Regions from separate parts of the Paenibacillus sp. FSL R7-0128 genome, predicted to be linked through region 3. Evidence: riboswitches for the same ligand, from Rfam matches in the RefSeq annotation. Region 3 holds a riboswitch; each other region holds the start of a gene.

Region 1 (2,197 bases), 3.0 Mb from region 3:
TTCAGGATGAGCATACCTTCATCCATTGTCATAAGAAGTCTTTTGCCCGGGTGGAGGACTTCGTGTTCAGGCATCTGGCAGCCGGGCTGGAGCCGTATCTCGATCCTGCGGAGACCAATGGCAATTATTTCGAGACCCTGCCCTTCTTCGTCGATGAACGGATGCTGGTGCAGGCCTTCTACGGCGTTAATCTCCCGGAGGATGAGGAAGAGATCAGTGTCGAAATGCTCTACCGTGCCTCTCAGGTGGATGGTCTGACCATCGACGGCAGCCCCTACATGAGTGCAAGTGATCCAGACTATATCAAGCAGTACACCCGGGAGCATTGCTATAGCCGCTGGGGACCGGACACCTACTATATGACCAATGAGCAGACCTTCTGCTGCGTGAGCCGGGCGAAGCCGGAGATTGCCGCAGGCCTGATCAGCCAGATGTACGGCGAATATTATTACGGAATGCTGCTGAGTATTTTTCATAAAATCGTGCTACTGAAGCTCGCCAACCTCCACTCCCGGCTGCGCATCAACCACGATAACGACGAGATCGAGAATCTGATCTTCCTGATCAACAAATTCTCGGCCAAATTCTACTTCCTGGAGCTGATTTCACAGTCGCAGGGGCGGGAGATTTTTTTTCAACTGCGTAAGGTATATGGCAATGATGCTCTGTTCGATGAGGTGAAAATGACCCTGAATGACCTGTTCCAGTACCAGGACAAATTCCAGGCCAAACGGCGGGATACACTCCTGATGGTGCTCACCGTATTTACGGTCATCAGCGGGATATACGGGATGAATCAGGTCATCGAGGATCTGAAGGGCCAGATCGACTGGAGCAAAATGCTGGAGTACTCCGCGTTCGAGTATCTGGCTCTGTTCCTGACCTTCTCGGGGATCACCGTCAGTGTCGGCTTAACGCTGAGAGAGATCTGGAACGGCATCCGCAGCCGCCGCAAGAAGCGGCATTATACGAGGGATTAAGACACAGAGGGTGGACAATGTCGAAGCTGCCGTCTATAATACACCGTAAGAACATAGCAATACCCGTGAACTTTATAGAACCAGGGGTGCTGGAATTGGCCGGCTGAGATTGTATCCCACAAGATACTGACCCTTATACCTGATCTGGATAATGCCAGCGTAGGAATCTTCATTCGGCACAGTGCCTTAAGCGGTACTGAAGCTGAATTCCCCTCACGCAAGTAACTGGCGTCCCGATCTTCGGGACGCTTTTTTGATTATATGGATGTACAGGAATAGGGTTTCTGTAAGCTCTGAAGACCAGGGGTTGCTGGAAGGAGAGAAAAAGAGAAATGGGAGTCAAAAAAACAGTAATGCTGCTGCTCAGTTCCATGCTGGTTCTCACGGTCGCGGGATGTGGCGGCGGGAACAACAGCGGCAATGCGGGGGCCAGCGCACCTGCTGCCGGGAACAGTACGGCTGCACCTGATGCAACCGCAGCCGCACCCACAGATGCACCTAAGGCGCTGACTCCGGTCAAGATTGCCCTGGACTGGACGCCGAACACGAATCATACCGGCCTGTATGCAGCCAAGGAGCTGGGCTATTACGCGGAGGAAGGTCTTGACGTACAGATTGTACAGCCAGGCGCTGCCGGGTCGGATACAATGGTCACTTCCGGCGAAGCCCAGTTCGGCATCAGCGCCCAGGAGGCGCTGACCCTGGCCCGCCTGCAGGATGTGCCGCTGGTGTCGATTGCTGCAATCATTCAGCATAATACCTCGGGCTTCGCGGCTCCGAAGGACCGCAATATTAAGACGCCGAAGGATTTTGAAGGCAAAACGTACGGAGGCTGGGGCTCCCCTGCGGAGCAGGCCGCCATGAAAGCGATTATGGACCCCGAAGGCGGGGATGTCTCCAAGGTGAAGCTGGTGAATATCGGCGAAGCGGACTTTTTCACAGCTGTGAAGCGGGATATTGACTTCGCCTGGATCTTCTATGCGTGGACCGGGGTAGAGGCCGAGCTGCGCGGCGAGCCGCTGGATATGCTGTATCTTAAGGATTATGCGCCGCAGCTTGATTACTACACACCGGTGCTGACCACCAGCGAGAAGGAGATCGCCGAGCATCCTGAAGTGGTGAAGGCCTTCCTTAAGGCTACGTCCAAGGGGTATCAGTATGCTATCGATAACCCGGAAGAAGCCGCGACGGTCTTGTCTGATGCTGTACCTGATCTG
Region 2 (2,197 bases), 3.3 Mb from region 3:
CCCCCAGCGAGAAGGCCACATCATACGTCTTCATAATCTCACAGATGTCTTCGAAGTGTGTGTACAGGAAGTTCTCCTGCTGATGGGCCAGGCACCAGGCAGCCATAATCGATCCGCCCCGGGATACAATGCCTGTCATTCTCCGGGCAGTGAGCGGAATATAGCGCCGCAGCACCCCGGCATGAATGGTGAAGTAATCCACCCCCTGCTCCGCCTGCTCAATCAGCGTGTCGCGATAGAGCTCCCAGGTTAAATCCTCAGCTATACCGTTCACCTTCTCCAGCGCCTGGTATATGGGCACTGTCCCGACCGGCACAGGAGAATTGCGGATAATCCACTCCCGGGTGGTATGGATCTTAGAGCCGGTGGAGAGATCCATGATGGTATCAGCCCCCCAGCGGGTCGCCCACCGCATCTTCTCCACCTCCTCTTCAATAGAAGAAGTGACCGCCGAATTTCCGATGTTGGCATTGATCTTCACCAGGAAGTTACGGCCGATAATCATCGGCTCACTCTCCGGGTGATTGATATTGGCCGGAATAATAGCACGGCCCGCAGCCACCTCATCCCTAACGAACTCCGGCCGGATATTCTCCCGGATCGCAATATACTCCATTTCCGGTGTGATGATCCCTTGCCTTGCATAATGCAACTGGGTCACATTGCCGCCTGCATAGGCCCGCCTCGGATTCCTGCACAGTCCTGGATAAGCTTCTGCGGCAGCCCCTTCTCTGCGGATTCCGTTATCCTCCGGCCGGACGGCTCTTCCGGTGTACTCCTCCGAATCGCCACGCTCCGCGATCCAGCTTGAACGGTGCGGCGGCAGCCCCCTCCGAATGTCCATCTCCTCCGCGGCATCCGTGTACATACCGCTTGTGTCATAGACACGCAGCGGAGCATTTTCCTCTTCCCCGGCAACGCCTTCGGTTCTGCTGAGGCTGATCTCCCGCATCGGAACCCGGATATCCGGGCGTGAGCCCTCCACATACACTTTACGGCTTGCGGGGAATCCCGAAAGATCCACCTCTTCGTTTTTACCCATTCCTTTCATTTCAATCTCCTCCTCTTCGCTCTGTACACTCATCAGATAAGAGGTCACGCAGCAGATTGAGCTGAAGAATCTATAGATTCCTGCAAGTCAAAAAGCCGCTCCACCTGGAGCGGCTTTATTAAAGGAACAGCCAAATAAGACTGTATTCAAAAAAGGTCCGACTCCACTTTCCTACGCTGGTATGATCCAGATCAGGTTCAAGGGTCCGGAAATTCAATTTTCCCGTCTCAGCCTATTCAGGCTCCCCTAGTGGGTATCTTATCTAATTAAATACATTTTACCTGTATGGGTAATTCTTGTAAACCCGTTATTTGTCTAGCGATTCGCTCCAGTCGTGCACCATCGTGCCTTCCAGGAACTTCTCGGCATCCATAGCGGCCATACAACCGGTTCCCGCTGCCGATATCGCTTGACGGTAACGGGTATCCTGTACATCGCCACAGGCGAATACACCCGGGATGTTGGTCTCGGTGGTACCCGGGTTGACCACAATATAGCCATTCTCATCCGTATTGATCTGCCCGCCCAAGAAGGCTGTGTTCGGTGTGTGTCCAATCGCTACGAACACGCCGTCTGCCTCCACCAATTCTGTCAGACCTGTCTCATTGTTAAGCACCGTAAGGCCCTTCACTCCGGTCTCTCCTACCGTTACTTCAACCGGTGTGCGGTTCAAGGCCCAGGTTACCTTGCTGTTGTCACGCGCCCGGTCCTGCATGATCTTCGAGGCCCGCAGCTCGGGACGGCGGTGAACCAGCGTTACGCTGGATGCAAAGCGGGTCAGGAAGCTGGCTTCCTCCATGGCGGAGTCTCCGCCGCCGACGACGACAATCTTTTTATTACGGAAAAAGAAGCCGTCACAGGTCGCACAGGTGCTGACCCCGCGTCCCACATTCTCCTGCTCGCCCGGAATGCCCAGATATCTTGCAGAGGCCCCGGTTGAAATAATAACCGACTCCGCTTCCAATACACCCATTCCGTCCACTGTTACCTTGAACGGACGCTGTGAGAAGTCCACCGACTCCACCCAGCCATTCTTGAATTCAGCGCCGAAGCGTTCCGCCTGCTTGCGCATATTGTCCATCAGGTCCGGACCCAGAATCCCTTCAGGGAAGCCTGGAAAGTTCTCCACTTCTGTCGTCGTTGTCA
Region 3 (2,197 bases):
CACATGATGAACAGGGGAGAGAGCGCGATCAGCGGAACCGTCTGGCTGATGATCAGCAGCGGGTACAGCGCCTTGGCCAGCGGACTGAACAGGTGCATGGCGATTCCCAGCAGGCAGCCGCAGACCACAGACAGTGCGAAGCCCGTGAGTACCTCAAGCAGTGTAGCCGGCAGATGCACCCCGAATAACAGGCGGCGTTCCTCCAGCAAGGCCTTGCAGACCGCAGACGGAGCCGGAAGAATGAAGGGAGGAACCAGGCCCAGCCGGGCTACAGTCTCCCAGACTGCAAGCGTCAGCAGGGCGAGCAGGGAAGCCGGACCGTAGTGCTGGAGCAATCTTCTAGGAGCGGCGGTTCTCATATAGCTTCAGCTCCAATTCCTGGCGCAGGGCGGCGAACTGCGGTAGATAGTTCAGACTGTGATGGCGCGGACGGGGGAGACCGGCTGGGAATTCCTGCATCCCGCCGCCGCCACTGCCCGTCATTAGATAGATTCTGTCACTGAGCAGCAGAGCCTCCTCCAGATCATGGGTGATGAACAGCACCGTCTTGTCCAACTCCGCCCATAACTCGAGCAGCCAGCGCTGCAGTGAGCGCTTGGTAATGGCATCGAGCGCCCCGAACGGCTCATCGAGCAGCAGCAGGTCATTCCCCGCCGCCACGGTGCGGAGGACCGCCACGCGCTGGCGCATCCCGCCGGACAGCTCCTGGGGATAAGCCCCTTCGGTTCCCTCTAGGCCGAAGCGTTGCAGCAGGGTAAGAATCTCGGCCACGGCGGCCGCTTTGGGACGGCTGCGCTTGAGTTCCCAGGGCAGCAGACAGTTGTCCAGCACGGTCCGCCAAGGCAGGAGAAGATCCTGCTGCGGCATGTAGGCCACACTGCCCAGCCTCTTCGCTGCTGTAGCGGACTCGGCTCCGTTCAGCGTAATCCTGCCGTTGTCCGGCTCCAGCAGGCCGGCGATGATTTTGAACAAGGTGCTTTTGCCGCATCCGCTTCCGCCTACGACAGAAATGAATTCGCCGCGCTGCACATTCATGGATAGCTCTGAGAAGACGGGTGTCCGGGACGAACCGGTCCCGAAAGCATAGGATAGATTGCTAATGTTGATCATAAGACTATGTACAAGCCTCCCCGGATTGAAATAGAACCTGCGAGGAGCACAAAAAAGCCCCATTCATTCCCGGAGGCAATGAATGGGGCGGAAGGTACAGTCGGCTGCGGCCCTGTGACGGGAACCACTGATACATTCTGCTCCACTTCCCTCCGCTGGTATGATCCAGATCAGGTTCAAAGGGTCCGGAGCTTAAGCTCCGTCTCAGTCGGCCGACTCCCCTAGTGAATTAACAGGTGTTATTGAATTCGTAATTGCTACTTAATATACCACAAATTCCCCTCTTGTAAAGAGCAGGCGGTCAGCGCTTCGCCAGACCGGTCACGAACAAGGTGACGATGCCCCGGGAGATGTCCAACTTGGAGGAGTGGTGCCGCTTTTGCTCATACAGGTACAGATCAGGGCTGAGAACAGAGATTAAGGCCGTGGCCGCAAAGGCAGGATCAATGTCAATAATCTCATCGCCCTCCGCAGCACGCTGCAGCAGCTCTGTCATCATCACCCCCAGCCGCTGAAAAAAAGGATGCTCAAACTGGGTCAGCTGCTTCTTACCTGTGAACTCGGCTTTGATCATATTCAGCAGCTCGGCATACTGCTCAATGAAATCGGCAATCTGCTCAATGCTGCTCTGCAGCTGAGCGAGAGCCGGAGCTTCACCGGCACTGGCAGCCACCTGCTGCTCCAGCCCGGACAGGAATTGATCTGCGCTGCCCTTCAGCAGTGCAGAACAGATCTCACCCTTGTCCGTGAAGCGGCGGTACAGGGAGCCTTGTCCTATGCCTGCCCGCTTGGCAATGCTGTACATGCTGACTGCCTCAAGTCCGCTCTCGGTGAACAACTGGCGTGCAGCTTCAAGAATCCGCTGTACATAAGGATCGGCGGACTCGGGCGGAGCGGATTCTTTGGCTTGCGGAGCTGAGCGCGGGAGCTGTGCAGCATCGGTGTCTGGCTTTTTCATGAGAACCCCTTTCAGAAATAAATCAGCGATTTACAGAAAAATAAATAAAAGAATTGACACAACGGACAATTGTCCGTAGACTATGAATTGCACTTACGGACAGTTGTCCGTTCACTCATTATATAGAAC
Region 4 (2,197 bases), 970 kb from region 3:
ATGCCTCATCTTAAAAAAGGCGCTACGATCATTAACACGACCTCCATCACGGCGTATCGCGGCAGCCCGCAGCTGCTGGACTATTCGTCCACCAAAGGAGCCATTCTCAGCTTCACCCGTTCGCTGTCAATGAATCTGGCCGATAAGGGCATCCGCGTGAACGCGGTAGCGCCCGGACCGATCTGGACCCCGCTGATTCCGTCCACCTTTGACGCGAAGAAGGTCAGTGAGTTCGGCGGCACCCAGCCGATGAAGCGCCCGGGGCAGCCTGAAGAGCTGGCACCGGCGTATGTATACCTGGCCTCGGACGATTCCTCCTATGTGAGCGGACAGGTGATGCATGTGAACGGCGGCGAGGTTGTCAACGGATAATGGGTGCAGAATAAGATCTGGATGCAGATTTGTGTGCAACATATAAATTTTATTTTAAAAAAGCCTAACCGCTTGCCGGCAGGCTTTTTTTCTGCGCTTGTAACTATTACAATATATTTCCGTCTATTTAGATAATTTGATATGAAAAGGGGATAGGGATGCTTAGAAAAAAAGGATTCATTCTATCTGCAGCGGGGATTTTAATTTTTCTGGTAGTGTTCATTTATTGGACTCCTTTTGCAGGGAGAGTTGTGGAAAACACAAGATTGGAAGGATATGCAAAAAGCATTGGGATTAGAATTACACAGGAATCGCCGCCGCTACCCCTTGTTACTTCCGGGAAAACCCAAATTCCGGTTACCCAAGGCAGCTATTGCTGGGGAAAATTAGGATGTGCAGATTATACAGGAGGACAATCCTTGGTACAGGGGGTTACTCCCACTGTTATAGCCCCTGAGGGGGGGATCGATGTTGCTTTTACTTATAAACCGGCACCCGGCGGGTTAACCGTTCAGCAATTTGTCGATGATAAAGAAGTGCAAATTCCATTGAAGAACGGCTCTTTTAATGCTCCAAAAGAACAAGGCGTTTATTACTACGGCATATCAGCATTCTGGACATCCGAGGATGGTAAATTTTCAGAAGGGAGTTCATCCGTGGCTTTTGTAATTGAAGTAAAATCTACGAAAGAATAGCTCTAACAGGAATTATATGCTAATATACAAAAAGCAAGGCCAAACAACCGCATAGAACGATCACTAGGGGAGCCGCAAGGCTGAGACGGGCGTATCTGCTCGGACCCTTTGAACCTGATCTGGGTTATACCAGCGTAGGGAAGTGGAGAACGAATATTGCAGCGGGGGTATACGGCTAATACCGGTATTCCTGTTTCTATTCCAGACTGCTTCCTTTACGGGGGCGGTCTTTTTTGTGTTGTGGAGAGGTGTAGTGTGAGCTGGGACAGACGGGAGGGGGAAAGGCGTTGCACGAAATTCATGTCATCTCAGACGGTCGGCTCCACCCTGAGAAGCTTGCGGAGCTGGCTGCGGCGGTACATCCCATGGTGGATTATATCCATCTCCGGGAAAAAGCCATGTCCGCCCGCGAACTGCTGGCGGCGGCGCAGCAGATGCTTCAGGCCGGGGTTCCGCCTTCGAAGCTGGTCATTAATGACCGGATCGATATTGCCTTGGCCGCTGGGGCAGGCGGTGTACAGTTGGCCTGGCATAGCCTTCCGCCAGCCGCAGCACGCGGGCTTGCACCGGGCCTGCGGATCGGCAGGTCGGTACACTCGCGGGAAGAGGCGGCGGAGGCTGGAAGGCGGGGAGCAGACTTCTGCCTCTACGGGCATGTTTTCCCGACGGCCTGTAAGCCCGGACAGCAGGCACGGGGACTTGCGCAACTGGCCGAGGCTGTCCGCTGGAGCCGCATCCCGCTGATTGCGCTTGGAGGGATTACCCCGGGTAATGCCGGAGCGGTGCTGGCCCAAGGGGCGGCTGGCATTGCTGTCATGTCGGGGATCTGCGGAGCCCCGGACCCGGTGGCAGCGGCCATGGCGTACAGGGAAGCGGTCCACAGGGACAGGGCAGCGGAGCTGGCTGAAGCGCTGGATATGGCTCAAACACAGGGCACAGCAGGAGGTGAACAGGCATGAATGTGACCGTTAACGGAAAGAGGCAAAGAATCGAAGAGAGCTGCCGGACACTGGAGGATCTGCTCTCCCGGCCCGAGTGGGCCGGTAAGCTGGTGATTGTCGAGCTGAATGGTGAGCTTGCTGGCAGAGAGGTTTACGGAGAAACACTGCTCAGTGAGGGGGACCGGGTGG

Evidence for each region. Region 3 has a riboswitch for thiamine pyrophosphate ahead of NST26_RS13765 (ABC transporter ATP-binding protein). Riboswitches for the same ligand answer to the same signal wherever they lie in the genome.
Region 1: linked by a shared signal. The riboswitch ahead of NST26_RS01495 (ABC transporter substrate-binding protein) and the one ahead of NST26_RS13765 (ABC transporter ATP-binding protein) in region 3 are both predicted to bind thiamine pyrophosphate.
Region 2: linked by a shared signal. The riboswitch ahead of thiC (phosphomethylpyrimidine synthase ThiC) and the one ahead of NST26_RS13765 (ABC transporter ATP-binding protein) in region 3 are both predicted to bind thiamine pyrophosphate.
Region 4: linked by a shared signal. The riboswitch ahead of NST26_RS09750 (thiamine phosphate synthase) and the one ahead of NST26_RS13765 (ABC transporter ATP-binding protein) in region 3 are both predicted to bind thiamine pyrophosphate.

Annotation. Positions count from the first base shown of each region.
Region 1 covers NZ_JBBOCD010000001.1:353,777-355,973, reverse strand. Annotated here, with positions in the region: gene NST26_RS01500 (hypothetical protein) at 1-980, shown strand, start outside; TPP riboswitch at 1,053-1,163, shown strand; gene NST26_RS01495 (ABC transporter substrate-binding protein) at 1,313-2,197, shown strand, end outside.
Region 2 covers NZ_JBBOCD010000001.1:20,220-22,416, reverse strand. Annotated here, with positions in the region: gene thiC (phosphomethylpyrimidine synthase ThiC) at 1-1,051, opposite strand, end outside; TPP riboswitch at 1,203-1,309, opposite strand; gene trxB (thioredoxin-disulfide reductase) at 1,359-2,197, opposite strand, start outside.
Region 3 covers NZ_JBBOCD010000001.1:3,359,873-3,362,069, forward strand. Annotated here, with positions in the region: gene NST26_RS13760 (ABC transporter permease) at 1-359, opposite strand, end outside; gene NST26_RS13765 (ABC transporter ATP-binding protein) at 340-1,110, opposite strand; TPP riboswitch at 1,241-1,343, opposite strand; gene NST26_RS13770 (TetR/AcrR family transcriptional regulator) at 1,412-2,068, opposite strand.
Region 4 covers NZ_JBBOCD010000001.1:2,387,710-2,389,906, forward strand. Annotated here, with positions in the region: gene NST26_RS09740 (SDR family oxidoreductase) at 1-372, shown strand, start outside; gene NST26_RS09745 (hypothetical protein) at 531-1,067, shown strand; TPP riboswitch at 1,123-1,225, shown strand; gene NST26_RS09750 (thiamine phosphate synthase) at 1,355-2,026, shown strand; gene thiS (sulfur carrier protein ThiS) at 2,023-2,197, shown strand, end outside.